3 regions of the Rothia sp. P6271 genome follow, and region 2 is predicted to be linked to each of the others. Evidence: riboswitches for the same ligand, from Rfam matches in the RefSeq annotation. Region 2 holds a riboswitch; each other region holds the start of a gene.
The links. A riboswitch is a leader RNA that binds a small molecule or an ion and turns the genes downstream of it on or off. The one in region 2 is predicted to bind thiamine pyrophosphate.

Region 1 (9,546 bases), on a different contig from region 2:
AGAAGCTGAGCCAGAAGAAAAATCTCAACCTAAAACACAAAAAGAAATTCTCGCAGAAGAACTCAAAAACCTTACTGCTGCAGCTTCAACCTCAAATCTGCTGTTCTTCTCACCAAATCTTGAAGAAATTGCGGAAAAGACGCGTGCAGAACGTGAAGCTCGCCGTGAAGCGCTTGAAGCAGAACGCCGTCAACGTCGACTCGCAGAAATTAATCTTGACGACGACGAAGTTACTTCGCGGCGGCGGCGTCGTCGCCGCCGTGGAGAGCAAGATATCGAAATTGAAGGTGGTACTGAAGGCGATCCTGAAAACACCGTCACCAAGGTACGCACTCCACGCCTATCAGACTCACACACCACCAACCGTGTCACCGGAGTCCGTGGCTCTACTCGCCTTGAAGCTAAGAAGATTCGTCGCCGTGAATCACGCCATTCAGGACGTCGTCAACGCGGTATCACCGAAGCAGAATTCCTCGCGCGCCGTGAATCTGTTGAACGCCAGATGATTGTCCGCCAAAAAGATGACCGAATCCAAATTGGTGTTCTCGAAGACGGTGTACTAGCAGAGCATTTTGTCTCAAAAACTCAACAAGATTCTCTCATCGGTAACGTCTACCTTGGTAAGGTTCAGAATGTTCTTCCTTCCATGGAAGCAGCCTTCATCGACATCGGACGTGGACGAAATGCAGTACTCTACGCCGGCGAAGTTAACTGGGATGTCTCCGGATTAGAAGGCACTCCACGAAAAATCGAAAATGCCCTCAAATCAGGTGATTCCGTACTTGTACAGGTCACCAAAGACCCTGTAGGCCATAAGGGCGCTCGTTTGACGAGCCAGGTATCGTTACCAGGACGTTTCTTGGTATATGTTCCTGGCGGTTCTATGACCGGCATTTCCCGTAAACTGCCCGATACCGAACGCGCTCGTCTTAAGAAAATTCTCAAGGATAAACTCCCCGAAGGTGCCGGCGTTATCGTGCGCACTGCTGCTGAAGGAGCTTCTGAAGATGAGCTCACACACGATATTAATCGTCTGCGTGCTCAATGGGAAGATATCAAGAACCTTGCTGAAGCGCCCAAAACCTTGGCTCCTGAGATGTTGTATCAAGAGCCAGATTTGACCATTAAGACCGTTCGTGATGTCTTCAACGAAGATTTTAGTGCCATGGTTGTTCAAGGAGACTCTGCGTGGGACTCTATTGAAGCTTACTTAACTTATATGGCACCGGATCTCGTAGACCGTCTACAACGCTGGGATAACGAAGAAGACGTTTTTGAGCACTACCGTATTGAAGAACAACTTCATAAAGCTCTCGATCGTAAAGTTTTCTTGCCTTCTGGCGGTTCTTTGGTCATCGATCGGACCGAAGCGATGACGGTTGTTGACGTTAACACCGGAAAGTTCATCGGCTCTGGCGGAAACCTCGAAGAAACCGTTACGAAAAATAACCTTGAAGCAGCTGAAGAGATTGTTCGTCAGCTACGTTTGCGTGATATCGGCGGAATCATCGTCATTGACTTCATCGACATGGTTCTAGAATCAAATCGCGAATTGGTTTTGCGTCGTCTGGTAGAGTGCCTTGGCCGTGACCGCACCAAACACCAAGTTGCTGAAGTGACATCTTTGGGTCTGGTACAGATGACACGTAAACGTATGGGAACTGGGCTACTTGAAGTGTTCTCAGAAGCTTGCGAGCACTGCTCTGGACGCGGACTACTTGTTCATGACCAACCTCTTAAAGGACGCTCCGGCGGCGCATCAGACTATATTCATCGTTATGAACGTACCGATCGTGAAGATCGTCGCCGTGCTCGTCATCAGAAGTCTGCGCGTATCCGCGAATCTCATGTTGAGACTCCTGCAGAAGAGTCCAACCTTGAACAGGAACATCGTGAAGAGTCTCGTCGCGCCGCAGTTGCTTCTATTGCTGCTGCAACACATGAAAATGACTCTTCTGAAGAATCCTTCGAACCTAAGAATCATCGTAAACGGAAACGTCGTAAAGCCTCACGCCGTGATGAGGATACGAAGAATACCGAACCGTTAGAGGACTCATCAGAGTTGGTGCTGACTATCGGTGGGGAAGTCGTTGAACTTCCTCATGCGCATGATCATGTAGAAGAACAGGAGTCTTCACCGGAAGATTCCTCCTTCACCTTGGAGTCTTTGGAACAAATCTTTGACTCTAAAGAGGGGCAACAGCCTAATTCCACTGATATCAATGAGTCTGACAATGATGAAGACGTTTCTTCCCGTTTTACTCAAAACTCAGAGCGTTTAGCTGCCATTCAGGCGGGGGAGGCGCGAGCTCGTGCGGCACAAAAAGCTGGACGAGACGTGCAACGTAAAGAAGAGCAAGACTCTGCTCAGAAAGACGATGCTCCGGTGAAGCGTCGTCGTTCTCGTCGTGCTTCTGCACCGGTATCTTCTGCTGGAGCATCGGTGGCAGTGAGCGTATCTACGGGGGCTAAAGCACAAGAGGTTCAGGAGCCTCGAGTCACTGGTGTTGCCCAACCTGGTCGCCAACAGTCTGTTGAGGAAGGAACTGCTCAAGAGGGCAAAGTTTCTGAACAATCTGCTGAGAATATGCCAGCACCTCGCAAGAAGCGTCGTTCTCGTCGTGTGGTAAGTGCTGGTGTAGGTTCTGCGGTTATGCGTCAAGAACTCTCAGAAGGGCATGCAGCTAAAAGTGTTGTTGCTTCTGTCACCGAAGTTTCAACGACTTCATCGCACGAAGAGCATACGGTAATGCTTGGTGTTGGTGTTTCAGCTGACCAGATTAAGCGTGAGGGACAATAATCCTATCGTTTTAAAACGCTAAAGAGGTGGTGTGCTTCAGATGGAGCGCACCACCTTTGTTTTATCTGCTTGTAAAGAAGAGTCATAATCGTTGTCTTCGCTGAAAACTCTAGCTGGTAGAAGCTATTTTTTCTAGGCTAGGTTTAAGCACTTTTACTATAGGTGCGTGAATATCAGGACACGGGGTGCTCTCTGTTGAGAGCTGAGAAAAACCCGCAGAACCTGCTCTTGTTAGTACAAGCGAAGGGATGTCGATTTTATGGGCGACACTTTAACATCACATAGTCTTTCTACCCAAAAACGTGAGTATCCACGGGTGCTTACCATTGCCGGTTCTGATTCTGGCGGTGGGGCGGGTATCCAAGCCGATTTAAAATCTATTGCAGCCCATGGCGGGTATGGTATGAGCGCTATTACTGCGTTGACTGCTCAAAATACTCGTGGTGTGCAACAGGCCTTTTTCCCTCCTGCACAGTTTCTATCCGAACAGTTAGAAGCAATTAGCGCTGATATTGATATCGATGCTGTCAAGATTGGCATGTTGGGAACTTCTGAGGTTATTACTGCGGTTCGTTCATGGTTACAGAAATATCGTCCTCCTATTGTGGTATTAGATCCTGTCATGGTAGCTACAAGTGGAGATTCTCTAGCAGAAGAAGAATCCGTATCAGAGCTTTCTTCATTATTTTCTTATGCTGATGTCATCACTCCTAATGCACATGAGATGGCTGTCCTTTTAGGTGAAGACGCTACGGAGCAATGGGAAGTGCTATGTTCTCAGGGGCAGCGCCTAGCTGATCGTCATGAGGTTGCAGTTCTTGTTAAAGGTGGCCATTGTTCAGGGGAGTGGACTTCTGATGCGCTGATGATGCCAGGTCATAGTGAACCAGTATGGGTTGGATCCTCTGAACGTGTGCAGGTTCGCACGACACACGGTACTGGTTGTTCTTTCTCTGCTGCTTTGGCTACCGAGCTTGCGCGTACAGGATGTTGGCAAACGGCCTTGGAACGCGTCAAGCGGTGGATTACTGGGGCTATTAAAAATGGCGAAAAACTTGATGTTGGTGGCGGCAACGGGCCGATTGACCATTTTTATCATGTTCATTCTGTAATCTCTGAACAAAGTGCGCGACTAAGCGACCTTGATAGGTACCTTCTGCATGCACAGGAGGTCGATATGGTTCGGTTGCGTGAGAGCTTTTCTGAATATGTATGGGAGTTAAGTACCTCTATCAGAGAACAGGTTAACAGCTGTCCTTTTGTTGAAGGTCTTGGTAATGGGTCTTTATCTCAGGACGCTTTTATTTATTATTTAGACCAAGATGGTTTATATCTTAAGGAATATTCTCGGGCGTTAGGTCAGGTTGGTATCGCTGCGTCAGATACTGAATCACGGATGTTCTTTGCTCATGGGGCGGTGGAGGCTGTTGAAGTTGAATCTGAATTGCATCGTCGCTGGGTGAGCCGTTTTAGTGATTCTGCGTATGTTACGGGTATCCCAAGTGCGACGACAGAGGCTTATACCGATTTTCTTCTAGCGCGTACTGGTGAAAGTTATGGTGTTGGTGCGGCTGCTGTTCTACCGTGCTATTGGTTATACGCTGAGATTGGGAAAAACTTATATACTGCTTATCAGGAGTATGAGGGAAAGCACCCCTACGGGGAATGGCTTGAAGCGTACTCTTCGGAGGAGTTTCAGACATCAGCTCAGCAGGCTGTGAAGTTCGTCAACAAAATAGCTAGAATAGTGCCAGATTACGAGCTTATCTGCATGAAAAACGCGTTTTTGAGGGCTTGTTGGCTAGAGCTACGTTTCTTTGAAGAACCAATTTCGGCGTGTCACTTGCCCTTGCGGGGGTAGTTGTCGTAGTCTTGTCTTTCGGTGCTTCTTAAGTTCGTTTTACACGTTCGAACCTGAGGGAGATACCACTGGTAGGAAACTACTAGATATGCTCGATGAGCGCGAATCCTTAGAAAGCTCAAGATTCAACGAGAAATCTTCTCAGAGTCTTGTTGCACTACATGTTTTGGTACCAGGATCTGCGCTCTTTCGAAAAATTGTTCAATATAAAGACGTCGAGAGAAGTGAGTTCCCAAGTGGCATACGCGATTGTCCGCGCTGGCGGCCGCCAGGAAAAGGTTTCCGTAGGAGACCTCGTTACCCTTGACCGCGTCGCTGGCGAGCCCGGTAGCACCATTGAGCTACCTGTACTGCTGCTGGTAGATGGGGACAAGGTCACTGCAGATGCAAAGACCCTGGCTTCCGCCAAGGTAACTGCTGAAAAGATTGAAGACCTCCGCGGTCCTAAAATCGTTATTCAGAAGTACAAGAATAAGACCGGTTATAAGAAGCGTCAGGGCTTCCGCGCAGAACTTACTACCGTTAAAATCACTGCGATTAACGCGTAAGTTCCCAACGTCCCGGATTTTCACATAATCTTTTACCTAAGGTAGGCACAGATGGCACATAAGAAGGGCGCAAGCTCCACCCGCAACGGCCGTGACTCTAACCCCCAGTACCTCGGTGTTAAGCGCTATGGCGGTCAGACCGTCAACGCAGGCGAGATTATCGTCCGCCAGCGCGGCACCCATTTCCACCCCGGCAACAATGTTGGCCGTGGCGGAGATGATACTCTGTTTGCTTTGGCAGCAGGTCAGGTTGAGTTCGGTACCCGTAAGGGCCGTAAAGTTGTCAACATTCTCGAAGTAGCTGAGTAATCTTAGCTATTACAGAATGAATAGAAGAGGGCATGCACACCTTGTGTTTGCCCTCTTTTGCATATAGTAAGCTGTTAACCTTCAGAGGTATAGCGTTAAATATCAAGACACTATTGTCAATAGGCGAAATATACGAGAAATAGTGTCTCAACGAAACAAGGAGAATTTTTCGTGGCAGAATTTGTTGACCGCGTTGTACTACATGTATCTGGTGGCCATGGTGGCAACGGTTGCGTATCTGTTCGTCGCGAGAAGTTCAAACCACTGGGTGGGCCTAACGGCGGTAACGGCGGTAACGGCGGAGACGTTATTCTCACCGTTGACGGGCAGTCCACTACTTTATTGGAATATCACCATACTCCACACCAGCGTGCCCCTCATGGAGATATTGGACGAGGCGATATGCACCATGGGTTTAACGGGGAAAATCTCGTACTATCAGTACCTGAAGGAACCGTCGTCAAAGATAAAGATGGCAACGTTCTTGCGGACTTATTGCACGTTGGCGATGAATTTATTGCTGCCCGCGGGGGACAAGGCGGACTAGGGAACGCTGCCTTAGCGTCAGCAAAGCGTAAAGCACCAGGATTTGCTTTATTGGGTATCCCCGGTGAAGAACGCGATATCGTTCTCGAACTCAAATCAATTGCAGATATTGCCCTTGTCGGTTTTCCATCAGCGGGTAAATCTTCGCTGATTGCAGCTATCTCTGCTGCTCGCCCTAAAATTGCTGATTACCCTTTTACCACCCTTATTCCTAACCTCGGTGTAGTACAAGCTGGTGACGTTCGCTATACGGTAGCGGACGTTCCTGGCCTCATTGAAGGTGCTTCAGATGGTAAAGGGTTAGGACATCGTTTCCTGCGCCATGTTGAACGTTCTTCTGCTCTTGTTCACGTCATCGACTGCGCCACTTTAGAGCCGGGCCGTGACCCTATCTCTGACTTTGACATTATTTGCGGTGAACTTGAAAACTACGAAGTTGATCCGACCGCTGGTGTGACAGTTCCTTTGCACGAACGCCCTCAAATCGTTGTGTTGAATAAAATTGATGTGCCTGAAGCTCGTGAATTGGCTGATTTTGTTCGTCCTGAATTTGAAGAGCGCGGCTACGAAGTATTTGAGATTTCTACTGCCTCGCATGAGGGGCTACGTCAACTGACTTTTGCGATGGCAAAAATTGTTCAAGAAGATAGAGACCAAAGAGCTGCAGAAAAAGAACAAGCTGGTGAAGATATCGCGGTGATTCGTCCTAAAGGATTCCGCCATCGTAAACAGCAAGAATTCATAATTCGTCGCGAAGAACGAAACCTTGAGCCATTGTTCCGTGTGATTGGTAAGAAACCTGAAAAATGGATTTTACAGACAGACTTTAATAATGATGAAGCTGTCGGCTACCTTGCTGATCGTTTTGCTCGTCTGGGTATTGAGGAAGAACTCTTCAAACAGGGTGCTCGCGCTGGAGATGCTGTTGTGATTGGAGAATCAAACGATTCTGTTATCTTTGACTGGGAACCTACGATGGTTGGCGGTGCAGAACTTCTGACCTCTCCTCGTGGAACCGATGTGCGTCTTGAAGAAATTGTTCGTCCGACCCGTGCTGAGAAACGAGCTGAGTACAAAGAACGTATGGACGCTAAGGCTGCTGCTCGTGCAGAGCTTGAGGCTGAAAGAGCAGCGGGGGTTTGGACAGAATCTGTTGATGCTAAGAAAAAAAATAGCTAATTTTCTGGGCTTTCTTTGTCGTATAAGAGTGTCTTCGCAGAGCGCATAATTGCTAAGATTCTATTTTCTCATTGGTGTTATCTCACATTAAGAGTGAGATAACAGGTAGCATATGAGTGGGCTTTGAGCCTGCACCGCACAATAATACTTTGATGGAAGGAACTTCGAATATGCGTGAGGCACTAATTTTAGCGAGTGAACACGGCGAACACGCTGAACATCTTGTATATGGCATCCCAACCTATGTGTATCTAGCATTAGCTGTGATTGCCTTTACCGTAATGTTCTTTATTTGCATTTCTTTTAGTGGTCGTGGTCTTGTTCGTCCTGAACATGCTCCTAACCATATTGGTAGCGATGAAGTTGAAGCACTTGCTGATTATCACGCAAAGCATGGTCACTAGTCTTTGCGTCTTTGGCTCATGAGCTATAACTTGGTGTAGCTTTCGAGCTGATGAAGCATAGCTTTCATTTCAAGGAGTCCTGTGCAGCAGGAAAATGCTGGTCAACCAGCCCCAAAAAATATGCATTTTCGTGTCCCCGGCCGTACTCGGCTGGGGGTTATGGGTGGCACTTTTGATCCCATTCATCATGGTCACTTGGTGGCAGCTAGTGAGGTTGCTGCTCGTTTAGATTTAGATGAAGTCACTTTCGTTCCGACGGGGTTACCTCTTCAGAAAAGTAAGCAGCGGACGGTAACTCCTCCCGAAGACCGCTATTTAATGACGGTGATTGCGACTGCCTCTAACCCTATGTTTACGGTGAGTCGGATTGATATAGATAGAGCTGGCCCAACGTATACGATTGATACGTTGACGGAGCTACGAGCACAACGTCCTGATTGTGATTTGTTCTTTATCACTGGTGCTGATGCTATGAACCAACTTTTGACGTGGAAAGACGCAGATAAGTTATGGGATCTTGCGTATTTTGTGGGGGTGACCCGTCCTGGTCATGAGCTAGAAAAACCAAAGGTTGATCAACAAAACTATGCGTTGATGGAAGTTCCTGCATTGGCCATTTCTTCAACGGATATTAGGGATAGGGCGATGGCGCAAGCACCTATTTGGTATCTGGTTCCTGACGGTGTTGTGCGATATATCGATAAACATCATCTATATGATGGAAAATCTTTGGATGAAAAGAATACGTTAGAACCGTAAAAGAATTCTGCTCATGCGTTATCGTGCAGAGAATTGGTCTTCACCATAGGTTTTCTAAAATGTTGGTATCTTTTACTGTTCAGTATTGCGCAAGAGAATAAACAAGACACCAACACAGAAGTAGCAGCTGTTCTTTTCTTATGAACATATAATGAGATAAAGATCGTGCTGCACTATAGTAGTTGGTAAAATCTTCAAAAGAATATTATCTATTTGATGCTAATAGTTTGAGGGGAATCAGTGACAGAACATAACGCTGAGGAACAGAAAGATTCAGTCGAGGACTCTTACCTCTTCGAATCCTTTGTGACCGAAGACGGAATTGAGGTTCCGCCTCCTACTCGCCCTATGGGGCCACGTCGTCTTGCGCGTTATCGCATTGATGCCGCAGCATATTTGCGTGCTTTACGCGACGGAACTGAATTGCCTGAAGAACCTGTTGCATACATGCCAGCTACCAAGGTTAGCTCACCTGAAACATCGATTAGTGATGAGGCTTTGTCTGTTCAACAACGCTTTTCTGCGTTAGCTGAACAAGGTGACATTCGCGCTCATGATGATTTAAACGGCGAACAGTTCACTGGCGAGAATGATACGCGTGCAGATGTTGGCGTGATAGCAGCTACTCCCGGTGAAGAGGTTTCTTCCTTGCCATCAGAAGGCGAGCAAGAAGATACCCCTGATGCTTCTACGCATGCTGTTTCTGCAAGTGACTATTCTTTTGATGATGAACTCGTCAGCGTAGAAGATTTTGATGACTCCAAAACAACTGATGCGTTAGTGGCGGATGTTGACGAGCCTTCTCTTTCAGACGCTTTATCTGAATCAACATCTGAAGATGAAGTAGAAGAATACCGTGAAGAGCCAATCCTGCCCAAGCCGGTGGCAGCGGTAGATGCACACGGCTTAGATTTAGAATCTTGTGACTATCATCTGTCAGAAGATGTCTCTTCTGCTGGGGAAGAGGATTCTCTTGTGCAGCAGACAGAAGATTCTAATACTTCTATTCCGTGGGAAGGTACTCTTTCGTCTTCTGCGCAGGAAGCTTCCGTAGATTCTGCTGGGGCTGAAGAAACAGCCTTGACTCTAGAAGATACTGTAGAGTCTGAGGAAGAGGAAAGTTTTGTGGGAGTCCTTCCT
Region 2 (9,546 bases):
TTATTCCGGTGCTGCATGAAAGCATTCCACCATAACAGCATGGCCAGGCCAACGTATCCTGCAGCAATTTCACCAGCAACGATGAGTAACTTCAGCCATGTTGCCTCGATACTCGTTAATTCATCCCAAGTGAAAAAGTATGCGACCAGAGCTAGCACTGGGATCCCAAACAGTGCCCAACGCCAGAACTGAGAATCCAAAAGACGTGGCTTCATCTTCTCCATATACCTTCCTCCTGACTAGGCGCAGCAAGAACCGGTAAATTGGTCGGGTGAAACAATAGCCGTGACCGCCACCTTAAACCTTGTAGTCATGAATTACTCCTTAGGTTTTGTGTAGTGCACCATTGCGCTACGAAAGAATATTAGCACTCAGCATGTGTCTTTCACCACATATGACATTATTGGTGTGAAATGCTCTACAACCCCAAAAGCTTGCGTTCGTCATATATGCTCCCACTCGCTTCGCCTTCACCTCTGATAGCGCGGTCGAATCCGCCGTAACATGCCCTGCCTTCCATCTCCGATAGGTTTGATGGGGTCAGAGGCTTGTGCCCAAACATGCGTGGGTATCCACCATATGGACTGTTTGACTCGCTGACTGAGGTGTACTTGTCTGGAAGGTGTTTTTCTTCGGTTGGGTTGTGCTGGGTCTTGCTTACACTCGACCCTGACCTTTCTCGATTGTTACTATCATCACCTAGAAGACCGCGATAACAAGCAAAAACACCCACTCGGATATTTTGTATCCAAATGGGTGTCTAGATGGAGCGGCTGACGGGAATCGAACCCGCGTATCAGGCTTGGGAAGCGTGCGCTCTACCATTGAGCTACAGCCGCATATAGCGTTGGTAAGACGGTCTGTCTTCATTTTTATTGCTATGTTGTGAATACTTTAGCGCGTTCTGGTACTAAATGAAAATTTCTGTACGTTTAATACGATATTTTTAGAGTGTGCTTATTTCAGACCGTGATATTCGCCAGGAGATTGCTGGCGGTCGTATAGTTTTAGAACCTTTTGATGAGTCGATGATTCAGCCGGCGTCGGTTGATGTTCGTTTGGATCGTTTTTTCCGTCTTTTTGATAATCATAAGTATCCGCATATTGATCCGTCGTCGGATCAGTCTGAGTTGACTCGTTTGGTTGAGGTCGCTCCGGGTGAGCCGTTTATTTTGCATCCGGGGGAGTTTGTTCTTGGTTCCACGTATGAGTCTGTCACCTTGCCTGCTGATGTAGCTGCCCGTTTGGAGGGTAAGTCGTCGTTGGGGCGTTTGGGTCTTTTGACGCATTCTACAGCTGGTTTTATTGATCCTGGTTTTTCGGGGCATGTGACGTTAGAGCTGTCAAATATGGCGACGTTGCCTATTATGTTGTGGCCTGGTTCTAAGGTTGGTCAGTTGTGCTTTTTCCGGTTGTCTTCAGAGGCTGAGCACCCTTATGGTGATGGCGCATACGGCAACCGTTATCAGGGTCAGCGTGGTCCGACGGCTTCGCGTAGCTATCTGAATTTTCATCGTACTAATATCGTTTCGGACGGTTAGGGTTTTTGATGCGCGCTATACGTTTATGCCCCGCGGGTACGAGCGTCGAATTATTTTTTGACGATTCTCTTGAAGAGTCATTGGTTGCGGACGTTCTGAGTTCGTGGGCGGCGATGGACCCGGTTCGTTGTGTGGGCGATTTAGAGCAGAGCACCGCGGATGGGAAAGTTTTTGTTTCTGCGGAGTTGAGTTGCCCTGAAAAATATCGGGGTGTTGAAGGCTTGCAGTTTTTGAGCGTTCAGCATGTTGATGCCGCTCAAGAGCGTTTGACGGTTGAGGTGACGTTGGCGATGCTTCGTACTTTAGCTGGTTCGGTGAGTCTTTTTCATGCGGCTGCCTTGGGTGATGAATCTTCTGGTCGTGCCATGATTTTGATTGGCCCGTCAGGGCGTGGTAAAACGACGGCGTCTCGTTTTTTGGGTCAGCATTTTGCGTATTTGTCGGATGAGACGGCTGTTGTGCAGGATGATTTATGTGTACGTCCGTATCCTAAGCCGTTGTCGGTGATTGTGGAGAAGGGTTCTCCTAAACATCAGATAGATCCGGGGTCTTTGGGTATTTCGGTAGTTGCGCCAGATAATTTTTCGTATCAGCTGTCTCGTATTGTGCTTTTGGGGCGTGTTGAGGAGCCAACTGTTCCGTATGTGGAGGATGTGAGTTGGGCTGAGGCGTTAGTGGAGATTGCTGGTCAGACTTCTGGTTTGTTGCTCACCGATGATGGTTTACCTCGTTTGCTGAATGCGATGAAGCGTTGTGGCGGTGTGCGCCGTGTGGTGTATTCTGAGATTTCTCAGACGTTGCCGGTGTTTAGGGAGTTATTGTCTTCACCGGCGGAGGAGTCTTCTGCGTCGTGGCAGATTGTTCATTCTGTTGAGCAGGAAGTACCGGCGGGCCTTGTGTCTCGTATGTCGGGTACGTCTGCTGTGTTTTTGGATGATGCTTCGTTAATTTATGGTGGTGGGCGGATGTCTGAGGTGTCGGAGTTCGCTGCTGATAGTTGGCTGTTGTTGGATGAGCCGTTGCCTGTGGATGTTTTTCGTCAGAGGATTGAACAGCAGTATGGGCCTATTCCTGATGATCAGTTCCCTGCTGTATTGCAGAATCTTGTGGATTCTCAGATGATTTATTATCAGAAACCATGATGTTTTAGTAGCTGTTGTATCGTATGGTGCAACACAAAAGCTAGGGTGGGTGCTTACACAACGATGTAAGCACCCACCCTATTCTTTGATAAGCGGTAAGTGGCGTATTATAGTTGCCCTTTTTCGAGGGTTTCTTGGTGTTCTTTGCGGTGTACTCGTGGTAGTGGCAGGGTCAGGAGCAGGCCTACTGCGAGAACCACCATGATGCCAAGAATACCCCAGATTTGTGCACCGAATGCCCAGACGAATAGTCCGAATAGTAGCGGTGCTAGGGGTGCTGCTGCGCGTCCTGTGGTGGAGTATAGTCCGAAGATTTCTCCTTCATGCCCGGGTGGGGTGATACGGGAGAGGTAGGTTCGTGACGCGGATTGTGCTGGCCCGACGAAAGCGCAGAGCCCTAATCCACAAATCCAGAAGACAATAGGGCTTTGGACAAATAGGAGCGGGGTTGCAGAGATGAGCAAGAAGACAAGGCTAGAGACGATAACTCGTTTGGGTCCGATGAGGTCATCAAATTTACCGCCGAGAAGTGCACCGATACCGGCAACAACGTTACCTGCAATAGCGAAAATGATGATTTCTGTGGTGCTAAACCCAAAAGTACCTGCGGCGACGATACCGCCGAAGGTGAAAATGCCGGTAAAGCCATCACGGAAGATTGCGGAGGCAAAGAGGAATGCGAGGGTTTTAGGTGAGTTTTTGTAGAGGGCTTTTAGTGTTGCCCAGAGCTTTTTGTAGGAGTCTATGAGCCCAACTTTGGGTGCTACTGGTTTTTTGGGGTGACGACGGTCGTGACGGTAGAGCGCAATAACAAGCGGCGTGCTAAGCACGATGGACCATACTGCTGAGAAGATGGCGACTGCACGAATATTCAAAGAGTTATCGGGTGAGATACCTAAGAAACCTGTGTCTGAGCTGAGCCCCACGAATGCGAAGAGGACGATTCCTAGGGCGATAATGCCGCCGAAGTAGCCTGCAGACCATCCGATACCACTAATTTTTCCAACCGTTGAGGGCGTTGATAGTTCTGGCAGTAGCGCGTTGTAGTTGACGATGGCGAACTCGTTCATGACGTTTGCTGCGCAGATGAGCGTTACACCGTAGAGAAGCCATTGTGGTTCGGGGAATGTGAAGAAGCAAAGTGCCATGAGCACGGCTGTGAGGAATGTGTTGACTGCTAACCATAGGGTGCGTTGACCTGATGCGTCTGCACGTTGTCCTGTGACGGGGGCAAGTAATGCGATGAGCAGTCCTGCAATGGCGAGGCCTGTGGAGAGCATTTCGGAGGCGTCTTTGGGATCGCCGAATGCTTTGCTGGTGAGATAGACGGTGAAGACGAATGTTGTCATGACCGCGTTGAAGGAGGCGCCACCGGCGTCCCATAATGCCCAGGCTGTGATGGTGCCTCGGGTCCCTAATGGCACAGATTCGTTCTGCTCTTTGGCGTGTTTGCTCATAAGGATAAGAGTATCTATTGAGCGTGGGTAATGGTGTGAAATACCCGCAGAAACAAAGATAAAGTGAAGAAATTTGTGTACTTTTTACCAGAACTATGCGCACCGTCTAAGGTTCACTTCTAGTGGGCTTATCTTCAAAGGATTTGTTAATGCTGATGAGCGGTAAGTTCATGGGGTTTAAAGAAGTGTAGACGGCAACAAAATGACTGTTGCCGTCTACACGAGGATGAGGTTTTCTAAGAGATGTTGTTCTTAGACTTCGTTTTGTCCGATGGGGTCATTTTTGCGTTTTGCTTTGACCTCGTTTGTTTTGCGAGTAATGCTGACTTTGATGACGGTACCAACAAGACCTGTTAACAGTGACCATAGAATGATGTCTCGCCAACGCTCATCATCGTCGGGGTTGCTTGCGGGTGGTTCATTTCCGGTTACTTTTTTCCATGTTGCAGAGAGCGCTTTGTTTGCCACGGTGATGCCAGCAAGAGAAGCTGCGGTTCCTACAAGATTAATGGGGTTCATGTTTTTCTCCATCGTTGATGAGTATCCTTAGCAATCCTATAACAGGAGAAGCCCAACAGCGTATTACTACTCACGAATAATTCTCTAAGAAAGCGTGGAAACTGCAGATATTGTCATAACTTCTCTGGAGGGTGGAATTGAACGTGGTGAACAAACTATACTGAACAAGGCTTTGACAATAAAGCCGTATAAACATATACGTATAGAAGCGACAGGGGAGCACCGTAGGGTGCTGAGAGTGCGAAAGCAGACCCTCGAACCTGATCCGGTTAGTACCGGCGTTTAGGAAGTCGAGTTCTCTCAAACGTTCACGTAGTGTAACGTTCCCCTTCCTGTATTCGGGAAGGAAAATTTACGATGGCTAAGAAATCTTCTTTAGCGTGGCGAGTTAACGATATCGTTATCGCCTCTGTCCTGTCCGTAGCATGCGGACTCATTTTCTGGTTCTGGTCTGTTGCGATTTACCCGCTGGCAAAAACGATTTTTGCAACGGTACCAGAATATATGCCTCTTATTGGCGGTGGCTGGCTGATTGCTGGTGTGCTGGGCGGAATTGTTATCCGTAAACCTGGTGCAGCACTATATTGTGAACTTCTTGGCGCCATTATTGAGGGTATCCTTGGCACACATTTTGGTATGTCCGTTATTATCTCAGGCTTAATCCAAGGTCTTGGTGCAGAACTAATTTTTGCGGTATTCCTTTACCGCCAGTGGAATATTATGGTCGCAGCTCTTGCCGGCGCAGTATCTGGTTTCGGTATGGGCGTCTCAGAAATTATCATCTACTACGCAAATGAGCTTTCTTTTGCAAAGATGCTGGTTTACACGGCATGCGGAACGATTTCTGGGGCATTGCTTGCTGGGGTTCTTTCGTGGTTCTTAATGAAAGCACTAGCACAAACGGGTGTCTTGTCGTCCTTGGCTTCTGGACGGTCGAAACGAGCACGCGCCTAACCGTGGATACAACATCTTCCATAACGCCACCGCCTGCTGACTCTCAGCCGGTGCGTGGCGTTCGTATTAGTGTACGTGAGTTTGGTTGGCATTACGCAGGACGAGAAAAACCTACTCTAGAATCTGTACATCTGACCATTGAACCTGGACAAAAAGTGCTTCTTTTGGGTTCTTCTGGCGCAGGCAAATCAACCCTTCTACACGCCATGGGCGGGCTATTACACGACGATGATGGTCAATCTCAACAGGGCACTATCACCATTGATGATATACCTGCTGAAGATGCTCACGGTGCAGTAGGACTCATGCAACAGGACCCAGAGTCATCTATTGTGCTATCTCGTATAGGAGATGATGTTGCTTTCGGTCCCGAAAATTTAGGTGTGCCGCATGAACAAATATGGGAACGTGTTAAACGTGCTTTAGCAGATGTTGGCTTAGAGAAGTTTGACTTATCACATCCGACGAGTGCCCTATCTGGCGGACAAAAACAACGACTAGGGTTGGCTGGCATCCTTGCGATGCATCCTGGTGGTATTTTCTTAGATGAACCAACAGCAAATCTTGATCCTGCTGGTGTTGAAGATGTTCGTGATGCCGTAATACGCGCACAAAAACATACGGGAGCAACCCTTGTCGTTATTGAACACCGTGTTGGTGTGTGGGCTGAGCATATGGACAGAATTATTGTTCTTGGTGCAGGAGGACGTGTTACTCATGATGGTTCACCTACTGAGGTTCTTGCAGAAGCGAGGGAAGAGCTTATTTCTGCGGGGGTATGGGTTCCTGACTACACGCCAGAGGTTCTTCCTTCAACGCAACAGACTGGGGCAGAGCTAATTTGTGCTCGTAATGTGGCAGTAACTCGTCATTATCCTTCTGCACGAGAGCGACGTAAACGACGAAAGGCCCTTAAGAATTGTTCTGAACCGTATATTTTTGATGCGCCTATTGTTTCTTCAGGGATTAATGCTTCTATCCGAGCTGGTGAACATACAAGTGTCCTTGGCTGTAATGGTGCCGGAAAATCTACTTTTGCTCTGACCTTAGCTGGGTTACTCTACCCTGTTTCTGGGGAGATTGTAGCAACGTCAGCATTTTTAGAAGACGCTGCTCCTTCACCGTCACGGCAGTATAAGGAGCCTTCACCTGATATGACACAGTGGCGTTCTCGTGATATTGCTTCGCGTATTGGTCTAGTCTTTCAAGAACCTGAGCAACAGTTTTTAACTGCTACGGTACGTGAAGAACTTGAATTTGGGCCACGACAACTTGCGCGGCTTCGTCAAGAACCTGTCGACGAACAAGCTCTTAAACACCGTATTGACGCGTTATCTGAACGTTTACGTTTGCGTCATCTTGAAGGAGCAAACCCGTTCACCCTTTCTGGGGGTGAGAAACGCCGTCTTTCTGTAGCAACCGCATTGGCAACAGCACCTCAGGTCCTCATTCTTGACGAACCTACTTTTGGTCAAGACGCTCATACATGGAAGGAATTGGTGCTTTTGATTCAAGAACTCTTGGAACAGGGCACAGCAGTCGTTTCAGTAACTCACGATGATGATTTTGTGCGTGCTTTAGGAGGAATACAGCTAAGGCTTATCGCGGAATCAGACTATCACGGGGAAGAAGAACGTTGATGAGTTTTGATATTTTTGCGTCTACCGCAGAAAAAGAAGGGATTCTTGGAAGCGTTAATGCAGGGGTTAAAGTTGCGCTCACTTTGCTTCTGACAATTATCCTTATTCTGCTCAAAGATTGGGTGAGCATCACCATCATCTTTTGTATCGAGTTAGTGGGTTTATGGGCCCTGGGGTTGAACCCTGTGCGTCTTTTGGGTCAGCTTTGGCCTGTATTATTTGGTGTTCTACTATCGGGCTGGTCGACTGCTCTTTTGGTGGAGAAGACAGGGACGATGCTTTTTGACATGGGATTTTTGTCGATGAGCACTGGTTCTCTTGTGACAGGTATTGTTCTGACTATTCGTGGCTTGGCAATGGTTCTTCCTGGGATGATGCTCATGCTAACAACCGACCCAACGGACGTTGCTGATTCTTTGGCGCAGAGCGCAAAATTGCCGGTTCGTTTTGTGCTCGGAGCATTGGTTGCTTTACGTCTTGTCGGGTTGTTGTTGAGCGAATGGAATACACTAGGGCAGGCTCGACGCGCTCGCGGTCTTGGATCAGAAGATACGTTGTGGCAACGTGTTAAAACGTTTTGTGGTCAGAGCTTCGCCTTGTTAGTTCAGGCTATTCGTCGTGGTACACGCTTATCTATAACGATGGAGGCCCGCGGTTTTGGGTCTGCTTCAACTCGCACTTGGGCTCGTATACCGCAGTACGGTCTCGTAGACGTATGGTTTACGGTGGGTGTTGTACTGACGGTTTTGGCAGGTGTTTTAGGTGCTTTAGGATCCGGTACCTTAACTTTTATCTGGCAGTAGTTTTAAGGTTGCGTGTTTTACCCTTCTGCAAGGAATGCTAAGAATTCTTCAGTGGTCTGTTGGGACGTTGCTAATGCTGTTCCGTTGAGGTGTGTTACAGGAGCGATAAGCCGTACGGAAGAGGCTAACCAGACACCTTCAGATTCGAGCAAATCCTGAGGGTAAAGTTCTTGGTATTTGAGTTCCCAGCCGTGTTTGCGTGCTTGCTCAAAAATCATTCCTTGGGTAGTGCCGGGGAGGATTCCGTGGTTTGGTTCTGGGGTGAGGAGGGTTTTTTGCCCATTAATAGTTTGTGCCACAATGACAGAGCTGGTTGCGCCTTCTAGAATACGGCGGTCATCGGTGATGAAGATTGCTTCGTCTGCTCCTTGGGTTCGTACGTATCGTAGGACGGCCATGTTGATGGCGTACGAGAGAGTTTTTGCGCCGGCAAGTAGCCACGGGTATGCGGTGTCTTGAGCAGGATCATGTCCGCGAGGCAGAGTGATTGCTTTGACACCGTGGGTTCTTTGGTCGAGGGTATTCTGAGGCGTCGGCGCGACGGTAACCCAGCTGTGTGGGCCGTTTACTGTGGTACCACGAGAAATAATAATTTTGACGGTGTGTTCTTCACCTAGCGTCGTGGTGTGAGCCTGTTCGGCATTTTCTAGGGCGGTCTTAAGCGCTTGAGTAAGGTGCTCTTTTGCTGGTAGAGGGAGTTGCAATTTTCGGGCAGAATTTGTTAGCCGTTCAAAGTGCGCGTCAAATTTTCGGATGCTGCGATTGACAGCAATCATCGTTTCAAAGACGCCGTCTCCGCGGGTGAGTCCTTCATCTTCGATGCTGATAAGTGGGCGTGAGGGGTCTACGAGTTCACCCTCTGGGTGCTGAGGGGTGAGCATTACTACTGTTGTCATAATTTCATCCTATTCTTGAGATGTCGTTTTATACAGGTGGCGAGAAAATATAGTCAATATGTGATGCTGGGTGTGCAGGTAGTTGGAGGTTTTCTTGTTCTGCCCACGTATCCCAATAGGGGCGGTATGTTTCTCCGTCACGGTTGAGCGCTCGTTCTTTGCGGTGATGTGATGACATATCGAGCCAACATGTGATGACGTTAAATGGTGCTTGGTAGCTGTGAGGCGGTGTGGCGCCAACGCCCTCGACGATGAGCGTTTGGCGTGGGTCAATTGTCGTGAGGTGCGGTCCTGTGGGTTGTTGTGTTTCCCAATCCCAACCGAACCAGATGAGGGGTGATTGCGGGTTATCACTGAGGTTATTGAGGTTGCGGTGCCATTGCTTGATACCTGCTTGTAGCCCGTTCCATCCTTGATAGAGATTTTCGAGGGTGAAGATCTGGGATGGAATGTTGCGTTGGTTAAGGTAGGTGTAGAGGCTATGGGAGAACGTTGTTTTTCCGGCCCCGCTTCGTCCATCAATAGTGATAATTTTGGGCGCGCCTTGTTGGCAGATGTTGTGGTGGATTTTTTCGAGTAGCTGTTGTTCTTCAA
Region 3 (9,546 bases), on a different contig from region 2:
TGTCTGCGTTGAGTTTTTCGTGGTAGGTGTGGACGTTGGTGTGTGGGTTGAGTTCGTGGATGCGTTGTTGTGCGGAGTGTGTTTTGGGCGTGTTGATGGTGTTGTTGTTGTGGATGATTTGGCGTTGGAGGTTGCTGTATTCGACGGTGTCGTGGTCGATGATGCCGAGGGTTCCGACTCCTGCTGCGCTGAGGTAGAGCAGTAGGGGTGAGCCGAGTCCTCCGGCTCCGATGCTGAGGACTTTTGCGTTGGCGAGTCGTCGTTGTCCTTCTTCTCCGATACCGGGCAGGGTGAAGTGTCGCCCGTAGCGGAGTTGTTCTTGTGTGCTGAGTTGTTTTTTTGGTGTGGTCAGTGGTGCCAGTGGCATGGTTGGGGTGCTTTCTTCGTTGAGGTTAGGTGGTGAGGTCTTCTTGGGTGGGTGCTCCGGTGAGGATTCGTCCTTCGGTTGGTGATGAGGCCTGCGCGTGGGTTCGGGTGGGGATGCGTCCAGCATGGTAGGCGTGGTATCCGGCGTGTACTGCGTATTTCATGGCTTCTGCCATTGCTACGGGGTTTTGGGCTCGGGTGACGGCTGAGGCGAGGAGGACAGCATCGCAGCCTAGTTCCATTGCTTGTGTTGCTTGGCTGGCTGTTCCGATGCCGGCGTCGATGATGACGGGAACGTCTAGTTCGCTGGTGATGAGTTGGATGTTGTGTGGGTTGAGTATTCCTAGTCCTGTGCCGATGGGTGCGCCGAGGGGCATGACGGCGCTGGCGCCTGCATTTTGTAGGTGTCGTGCGGTGATGGGGTCGTCGTTGGTGTAGGCGAATACGGTAAAGCCTCGTTCGGCGAGTGTTTCGGTGGCTTCGATGAGTTCGTAGGTGTCGGGTAGGAGTGTTGTTTCGTCTGCGATGACTTCTAACTTAATCCAGTGTGTTTGGAGTGCTTCTCGGGCAAGTTCTGCGGTTAGTAGTGCGTCTTTTGCGGTGTAGCAGCCTGCGGTGTTCGGCAGAATTTTGATGTTGTTGCGTTTCAGAATGGAGTAGAGAGATTCTTTTCCGCTGGGGTTGTATCGTCGCATGGCGACGGTGGTCAGTTCTGTTCCTGAGCTGAGGAGTGCTTCTTCGAGGTGTTGTAGTGAGGTGATTCCTCCGGTGCCCATGATGAGTCGTGAGTTGAGGTCTACTCCGTCGATGTTCAGTGGTGGAATGTTTGTTGGTGTCATGTTCTTTTTATCTCGAGTTTGTTGTTTGTGCTGGTGGTGTTATCCGCCTTGTACGGCGGTGATGATTTCTAGCCTGTCATGGTGGTTTGCGGTGGTGTGTGCCCATTGGTTGCGTGGTAGTACGGTGTCGTTGAGTGCTACGGCGATGCCAAGGGGTGTTCCGTCTTGGGCGTTTCCTTGGTCGTTGAGGGCGGTGTTGATGGTGTCTTCGACGAGTTTTTTGATGGTTTGTGGTGTCGTATAGGTGTGTTCTGCACCGTTAATTGTGAGGGTGATGTTCATTGGGGTTTTCCTCTGTTGGTTTAGGGTTTTGTTAGGTTGGCGTGAAGCGTTGTGGACGGCAAGCGTAGAGGTCTTTTCTGTCGTCTTCGGTGAGGGTTTCGGTGATGAGGTGTTCTACGAGTTCTGCTGCTCGTGTTGAAAGCAGTATTCCGTGACGGAAGTAGCCGTTTGAGAGGATGAGGTTTTTGAGTGCTTTACCGTGGTGTTCGATTGTGCCGATGAGGGGCAGGTCGTCGGGTGTTCCGGGGCGTGCTCGTGAGATTATTTCGTAGAGTTCGAGTTCTGTGATGGCGGGGATAAGTTCTCTTGCATCACGTAGTAGTTGGTATATTCCGCCAGCGTTGATACCGGGCATATGGTCTTCACGTGATGTTGCACCGATAACGACGGTGTTGTCTTCACGGGGAACGATGTAAACAGGTTGGGAACGGACGATACCGCGAATTGTTGAGGTGATGAAGGGGCGCTGGTTTTCAGGTACGCGGAGACGAAGCACATCACCGTAGACGGGCCGTAAAGGGAGTTCTTTGAGCGCCGGTATGCCTTGAAGTTCTAAGGTTCCGAGGCCGTTAGCGACGATGATATATGTTGCGTGGAGTTCTCCGGTGTGCTGTTGCCCTGTCGTGGGGTTTTGGTATTCCCAGTAGATGCTGCGGGCGTGTGTTTGGTCTGCGTCGAGAAGAATTTTTTGGGCTCTCACAGGGTAGAGCTGTTCGTGTAAGAGGTGTATGAGCCCTTGGCAGTACCAGCGCGGGTTAATCTGGTGGTCGCCGGCTATTTCCACGACTCCTGCAAGACGCGATGAGAGGCTTGGTTCTTGAGAACGAGCTTTTCGGATGGATATTTTTTGGGTTTCTAAACCTAGCTCTTGTTGATATTGTTGGAGGTCTTCTAGAGCATTTTTATCAGCATGATCGTAGGCGCATACGAGGGTTTTTGTTTCTTGTCTACCGACATGAATACCGGATTCTTCTTGAATATGTTGTGCAAATGATGGGTATAGTTGCGCTGCCCGTTTCATCAGTTGAACTAATGGTTCTTGGCGAAATTGTGTTTCAGATGCTGGGGCAAGCATTCCGGCGGCTGCTCGTGTTGCTTCTGAAGCGGGTTGTGGGTCTAAGATAGCAACGCTATACCCTATTTTTTGGAGACGGTACGCGGTCGATAATCCGATAATTCCTGCACCGATGACTGCAATATCTACTGTTGAGGGTGGTTCTTTGGATAGTTCGGGTATATATTGATGAATAGTTGAATCTTCATCGTGCGGGTTAAACAACGTCGCACCCATGACGAACACTTCCTTCCGGCGGCATAACCCGCATCAAGTAAGACGGTCGGCTCTCTTAGCCCTCTCAGCGTCGTGAAGATATATCTACTGTGATATGGTGCGATATATCTGACGCTCCCGTAGGTCACTCTAAGTATAAGCCTCAATCTTTTTGATACAAGGAGACCTCAAAACTATGTCCGTTTATGAACAACAGCCTTTCGCCACTTCTTTCGTGGATTCTTCTTCAACGCTTCGTCGCGAGCGCCTTGAAAAGCTTCAAAAAGCACGCTTGTACTTGTGTACGGATGCGCGTTTATCTCGTGGAGATTTAGAGTCTTTTCTGGATGAAGCCTATAGTGGCGGTGTCGATATTATTCAGCTGCGTGATAAGAAGATTTCTGTGCAACAGGAGCTAGCAGCTTTAGAGGTTCTCAAAAAGGTGGCACGTCGTCACGATAAGCTTTTTGCGGTCAATGACCGTGCTGATGTTGCTGCTCTTATGGGTGCTGATATTTTTCATCGAGGTCAAGACGATCTTTCTGCGGTGCAGGCGCGCAGGTTGTTAGGTGCCGATGTTCTTGTAGGTGCTTCAACACATGGGGTGTCTCAGGGGCAGGAGGCTGCTGTCGATAAAAATATTGATTATTTTGCGTGTGGGCCGGTGTGGCCGACGCCGACGAAGCCGGGGCGTGCAGCAACAGGCGTGGAGTATCTTGAGCAGGTTGCTCAGTTTGCCGGTCAGAAACCGTGGTTTGCTATTGGTGGCGTTAACGTGGATACGGTGTCAGAGGTTTGTCAGGCAGGTGCCTCACGTATTGTTGTGGTGCGTGCTTTAACCGAAGCTGCTGATGTTCGTAGCGCAGCAAAACAGCTGAAGGGTGCGTTAGAAGTTGTTTAGCCTTCTCTAAAGAGTTTTGGCTGTCGTTGAAAGGTATTCTTCCCACCCTTGTTTTACGAGAGTGTGTATCTGTCCTAGTGTCTGTGACATGGTTTTTGTGTGGGCGATAATCGGTAAGAAATTGGTGTCGCCGGACCATCGTGGGAGGATATGCTGGTGTAGGTGATCGGCTATTCCGGCTCCCCCAATTTTGCCTTGGTTCATCCCAATGTTGAATCCGTCTGTTTTGCTGACTTGACGTAGCACACGCATCGCTTGTTGGGTGAGAATCCCTATTTCGGTTAGTTCTTCGACGGTTGCGTCATCGTAATATGGGATATGCCGGTAGGGCAGAATCAGCAGGTGCCCTGGGTTATATGGGTAGAGGTTTAAGATGGCGTATGCGTATTTACCTCGATGAACAATCAGAGATTCTTCGTCGGAGCGTTCGGGAGCACTACAAAAGGGGCACGTCTGTTCTTGGTAGTCTTTTTGCCCTCCGCTGACGTATGCCTTACGGTGAGGTGTCCAAAGCCGTTGGAAAGCATCTGGGACTTGTGGCAGTTCAAAGCTATCGGTGGTGTACTCCATGGTCTTTAGTGTACCTGTAGGCTCATACGCTCTATGTGAATGTTGCTAAAAGATTCTTGTGGATGCTACCGGATAAGTCTTTTCCGGTAGCATCCACACAGATTATACGAGTGTGATACTCCTAGCAGAATAGGTTCTAACTATTCTTCAAGTAGTCCACGTCGACGTAATAATGGTTCAATTCGTGGGTCTCGTCCTCGTAACTGTCGGAAGGACTCTGCCGGGTCTTGGCTATTTCCTGTTGCGAGAATAGCGTTTTTGAAGGTTTCACCGTTGTGGCGGGTTGCTCCCCCGGATTCTTCAAACCAATCAACAGTTTCTGCGTCCATCATCTCGGAGTAGATGTAAGCATAGTATCCGGCGGCGTATCCTCCACCAAAGATGTGTTTGAACATTCCGGTAAGGTAGCGCGGAGATACTGGGTATTGGTCGAAGCCATAACGTTTGAGCACTTCATCTTCAAAGGCTTTAGCATCTTCACAACTGTCGATGAGCCCGTCTTCAATGCTGCGGGTGTGCCATGCCATATCGAGGAGGGCGGCTCCTAGATATTCGCTGGTGGCAAATCCTTCTCCCCACTGTTCGCTAGCGCGTAGCGCATCAATATGTTCTTGTGGGAGTGTTTCTCCTGTATCAATATGGCGTGCGTAGTTCCCTACTACTGCTGGGTGGAACATCCACATCTCATTAACTTGTGAGGGATATTCAACAAAGTCACGGGGAACGTTCGTACCAGCAACAGAAGGATACTTAGCGGTACTTAACAAGGAATGTAGTGCGTGGCCAAATTCGTGGAAAAGTGTCCGTACATTATCAAGGGTTAATAATGCCGGCGTACCTTCAGCAGGTTCTGCAATGTTGAGGGTGTTGAGCACTACTGGCACTTGTTGGATGCGTTCATCACGTGGTACGAGGTCGTTCATCCATGCTCCACCTTGTTTGGTGGCGCGAGCATACGGGTCAAGAGCAAAAATACCGATAAGAGTGCCGTTCTCGTCTTTGACGTCCCACACCCGCATATCAGGGTAATAACTCGATAGTTCGGGGTGTTCGGTGAAGCTGATTCCGTAAAGAGTTTCGGCGGCGTAGAAGACGCCTCGTTCTACTACAGAGTTAAGCTCAAAGTAGGGTCGTAGAGCTTGTATATCGACACGATATTTTTCTTCTGCCACACGTTTGAGGTAGTAAGGTACGTCAGCAGCATGGATGTCTTCAACAGGCACTCCCGCAACTTCTGCCATGGTTTCTAGTTCTTTACGGAAGTTTGCTAATGCTTGTGGCAACATTTTTTCAAGCATCGCTAATGCTTCATCAGATTTTTGTGCCACAGCTCGGCGAATGGTCAGTTCTGCGTGGTTCTTTGCTCCGAAGAGTGCTGCTCGTTGCGCTCGCAGGTATGACATTTTTGCGCCAGTTTGGATGGTTTGTGGTGTATCTGCGCTACCGGCATCGCGAGTGTGTGCTCGTCCACGGTTGATGGAGTTTGCATAATATTTTTCGCGGGTCGCGGGGTTCTCTAGTGATTCAAGAAGTGCCGGTGCTGCAAAGAGATCTTGAGGTAGAAGGAACGCTCCTTCGTGTCCGTTCTTTGCGGCGTTGAGGGCAAGACGTTCTCGGGTGCTTTCGTCGAGTCCTGCAAGTTCTTCTTCGTCGTGAATGAGAAGTGCTGCTTGTTGCGCTCCGGTCAGCAGTGCTTTAGAGAATTCTGCACTCAGTTTTGCTAGTTCGGCGTCGAGTGCTGCGAGCTGTTGTTGTGCATCTTTGCTGAGGTATGCTCCTGCGTCGGTGAATGTTTCTTTCCAGAGCTTGAGCACTCGTTGTTGTGCCGAGGTGAGGTTTTGCTCTTCGACGTTGGCGATGCGAGTAGCAAGAGGCTCGTTATTCGCCATGGCGGTTGTGTGTTCGGCGAGTTTGGGTTCCCAGTATTCGCTGAGTTCTAGTATTTCTGGTGTTCCCATAGAGGACAGGTACGTGTAGTAGATGCCTGTTGCTCGTGAGAATTCTCGGTAGCTGTCTTCTAACGGTTCAATAGTATTTGCAAAGGTTGGGGTTTCGCTATTTGCACAGATGTTGTTCCACGCAAGTTTTTGAGCCTGTACGGCTTCTTCTAACGCTTGGTGTATGTCATAGCTGGTGGTGGAGGCTAGTTGTGGGTATCCCCCGATATCTGATGATGCTTGCAATAGTTTATGTGTCATAGTTCTCTATTTTAGCGGTGGTTTTTTCCTCCTGTCTGCTGTGTTAAAGCAAACTGTCGCTATTGTAAAGTTTTTCCTTGTCGGAAGGATTCTTTACAAGAGCGACAGTTTCAACACATGAGATGTCTTGGCTGTATAGGTTTTTCTTCTATTCTGCCGGTGTTTCAGTTGTTGCGCGAGGGTCTTCGTTCACACGGTTCTTGATGTGTTCAACAATGCGTTGGATAGCTTCTGCTACGGGCACACCATTTTCTTGGGAGCCATCACGGTAGCGGAACGACACTGCCCCATTTTCTGCGTCTTCTCCACCAGCAATGAGAATAAAGGGTACTTTCTCTTTGGAGGCGGTACGGATCTTCTTGGGGAATCGATCTGTTCCGTAGTCGACTTCTACGCGAACCCCTTCAGCTCGAAGCTTGGTAGCAATATCTGCCATGTAATCGTTAAAGGCTTCTGCCACTGGCACAGCAATAACTTGTACGGGCGATAGCCATGCGGGGAATGCACCTGCATAGTGTTCGGTGAGTACGCCAAGGAAACGTTCAAAAGATCCAAACTTTGCAGAGTGAATCATGACAGGTTCTTGACGTGTTCCGTCTGAGGCTTGGTATTCTAACCCGAATCGTTGTGGCTGGTTGAAGTCATATTGAACAGTAGACATCTGCCAGGTACGGCCGATGGCGTCTTTCGCTTGTACGGAGATTTTAGGTCCGTAGAATGCTGCTCCACCTGGATCTGGTACAAGTTCTAGACCGGTTTCGGAGGCGACTTGTTCAAGGACTGCTGTTGCTTGTTCCCATTGTTCGTCGGTGCCGATAAATTTGTCTTTTTTATCGCCTTCTGTGTCTCGGGTAGACAATTCGAGGTAGAAGTCTGTCATACCGAAATCTTCTAGCAGGCTGAGCATAAATTTGAGCAGATGACGAATCTCATCGGGTGCTTGTTCTTTAGTGACGTAGCTGTGTGAGTCGTCTTGGGTAATCATACGAACTCGGGTGAGTCCTTGTAGTACACCTGATTTTTCGTCACGGTAGACGGTTCCAAATTCGAATAGTCGTAATGGTAGCTCTCGGTAGGAGCGTCCTCGTGATCGGAAAATCTCATTGTGCATGGGGCAGTTCATGGCCTTGAGACGGTAGTTTCCGTTATCGAGTTCCATGGAGGGGAACATACCGTCTGAGTAGTATGGCAGGTGCCCAGAGGTGTAGAACAGGTCTTCTTTGGAGATATGAGGGGTGCTGACGTATTGGAAGCCTTCTTGGATGTGGCGTGTGCGTACGTAGTCTTCCATCTCACGTTTGATAATGCCACCTTTGGGGTGGATGACGGGTAGACCGGGGCCGATGTTTTTAGGGAAGGAGAAGAGGTCTAGTTCTTCTCCTAGTCGTCGGTGGTCGCGTCGTTCAGCTTCTGCGATACGTTCTTTGTAGGCTACAAGCTCTTCTTTGCTAGGCCATGCAGTTCCGTAAATGCGTTGGAGCATGGGGTTTTTTTCAGAACCGCGCCAGTAGGCTCCACCTGCACGCATGAGGGCGTACCCGTTTCCGATAAGTTTTGTGTTGGGTAGGTGCGGGCCACGGCAGAGGTCACGCCATACGGTTTCCCCAGTTTTGGGGTGAACGTTGTCGTAGATGGTGATATCGCCGGCGCCGACTTCTACGGAGGCGCCTTCTGCTGCGTCAGCCCCAGAACCGGGACCTTGGCTGAGGCTCAGCAATTCGAGCTTGTAGGGTTCTTGCGCCATTTCTTGCGTTGCTTGTTCTTGGGTCACAACGCGGCGTACAAATTTTTGTCCTGATTTGATGATTTTGATCATCAATTTCTCAATTTTTTTGAGGTCTTCAGGGGTGAAGGGGTCTTCAACGTCAAAGTCGAAGTAAAAGCCGTCGGTAATATATGGTCCGATGCCGAGTTTTGCGTCTTTTCGGTACTCTTGGACTGCTTGAGCCATGACGTGCGCGGCGGAGTGACGGAGGACTTCTAGACCTTCTTGTTCGTGGATGCTGACGGGGACGATAGAGTCGCCCTCGTGTAGGGGTGTTGAGAGGTCTACGAGTTTGTCGTTAATACGGGCAACGACAATATCACGGTCTTCGGTGAAGAGTTCGGCGGCTGTAGTGCCGTCTTCAATGGTGCGTTTTTCTCCGGCAACGTCTACAGAAATATGTGCGACAGACATCTGTCTCCTTGTTTGTGTGTTGTGCACGCCCGTACTAGGGGCATGCTCGGTATCTACTGTGCGCGGTACAAGAGCGCACATTGTCTTTAGTGTACATGCGTTTTTTAGTGTTGTTATAGCTCTTAGTTCATGTGATAAGGCTAGTGTCTTGTGGAGTGTCTAACATTTATAAAAATTTTTTTATACATTATCGAACAACCCCTTGACCCACAAAGAAATCTTTATATAAAATTTCTTTTATGGATAGCGAGAAGACGTGGGAAACAGAGTACAGTGGCTCCGTTGCACTCTTTGCAGCGTTAGCACACCCTTTGCGTTTAGCTTTGACACATCATCTATCCAAAGGGTCACACACCGTCAGCGAACTCTTCACCTGTATGGGAGTCTCGCAACCTCTCGTCTCCCACCACCTCAAAATCCTCAAAGAAGCTGGAGTTATTACCAGCACACAGACAGGACGTAGCATCATGTACGAAGTAGCGGACCATCACGTCACGCACATCATTAACGATGTCTACGAACACACCAAGGAGAATAACTCATGAGCACCGCAACTTTACACCGCGAATCAGAAGCACATGCACACACCCACGGACCAAACTGTGGCCACCTCGCAGTCATCCACCACGACCACGTAGACTACATCCACGGCGACCATGTACACCGTGAACACGATGGACACTACGACGAATGCGTTACCTGCGAATGTGGCGACTGCAACGACAGCTGTGCAACCTGCGAATGCGACAACTGCAACTGCCCCACATGCAACCACGCAGCATGTGAATGTGGCGACTGCTCAGATGCTTGCGTCAACTGCGTCTGCGAAAACTGCCAGTGCGCAACATGCAACCACGCAGCATAAACATATAGCTAACACACATGCTAAAACGTGGTGGGTGATAAGGACTTAGTCCTTATCACCCACCACGTTTTAGAAT

Region 1: linked by a shared signal. The riboswitch ahead of ACN08X_RS02845 (bifunctional hydroxymethylpyrimidine kinase/phosphomethylpyrimidine kinase) and the one ahead of ACN08X_RS05085 (ECF transporter S component) in region 2 are both predicted to bind thiamine pyrophosphate.
Region 3: linked by a shared signal. The riboswitch ahead of thiO (glycine oxidase ThiO) and the one ahead of ACN08X_RS05085 (ECF transporter S component) in region 2 are both predicted to bind thiamine pyrophosphate.

The regions. Positions count from the first base shown of each region.
Region 1 covers NZ_JBLXXV010000002.1:105,636-115,181, forward strand. Annotated here, with positions in the region: gene ACN08X_RS02840 (Rne/Rng family ribonuclease) at 1-2,800, shown strand, start outside; TPP riboswitch at 2,972-3,066, shown strand; gene ACN08X_RS02845 (bifunctional hydroxymethylpyrimidine kinase/phosphomethylpyrimidine kinase) at 3,060-4,661, shown strand; gene rplU (50S ribosomal protein L21) at 4,898-5,209, shown strand; gene rpmA (50S ribosomal protein L27) at 5,261-5,518, shown strand; gene obgE (GTPase ObgE) at 5,690-7,243, shown strand; gene ACN08X_RS02865 (hypothetical protein) at 7,414-7,647, shown strand; gene nadD (nicotinate-nucleotide adenylyltransferase) at 7,768-8,406, shown strand; gene ACN08X_RS02875 (hypothetical protein) at 8,647-9,546, shown strand, end outside.
Region 2 covers NZ_JBLXXV010000005.1:3,649-13,194, forward strand. Annotated here, with positions in the region: gene ACN08X_RS05055 (hypothetical protein) at 1-224, opposite strand, end outside; tRNA gene ACN08X_RS05060 (tRNA-Gly) at 766-839, opposite strand; gene dcd (dCTP deaminase) at 954-1,541, shown strand; gene ACN08X_RS05070 (hypothetical protein) at 1,550-2,683, shown strand; gene ACN08X_RS05075 (MFS transporter) at 2,791-4,140, opposite strand; gene ACN08X_RS05080 (DUF4235 domain-containing protein) at 4,393-4,671, opposite strand; TPP riboswitch at 4,863-4,965, shown strand; gene ACN08X_RS05085 (ECF transporter S component) at 5,017-5,613, shown strand; gene ACN08X_RS05090 (ABC transporter ATP-binding protein) at 5,616-7,253, shown strand; gene ACN08X_RS05095 (energy-coupling factor transporter transmembrane component T family protein) at 7,253-8,056, shown strand; gene ACN08X_RS05100 (aminodeoxychorismate lyase) at 8,074-8,952, opposite strand; gene ACN08X_RS05105 (tRNA (adenosine(37)-N6)-threonylcarbamoyltransferase complex ATPase subunit type 1 TsaE) at 8,981-9,546, opposite strand, start outside.
Region 3 covers NZ_JBLXXV010000002.1:125,767-135,312, reverse strand. Annotated here, with positions in the region: gene ACN08X_RS02980 (ThiF family adenylyltransferase) at 1-493, opposite strand, end outside; gene ACN08X_RS02975 (thiazole synthase) at 393-1,205, opposite strand; gene thiS (sulfur carrier protein ThiS) at 1,245-1,487, opposite strand; gene thiO (glycine oxidase ThiO) at 1,519-2,778, opposite strand; TPP riboswitch at 2,772-2,909, opposite strand; gene thiE (thiamine phosphate synthase) at 2,954-3,658, shown strand; gene ACN08X_RS02955 (HIT family protein) at 3,665-4,228, opposite strand; gene ACN08X_RS02950 (M3 family metallopeptidase) at 4,369-6,426, opposite strand; gene thrS (threonine--tRNA ligase) at 6,575-8,605, opposite strand; gene ACN08X_RS02940 (ArsR/SmtB family transcription factor) at 8,845-9,150, shown strand; gene ACN08X_RS02935 (hypothetical protein) at 9,147-9,470, shown strand.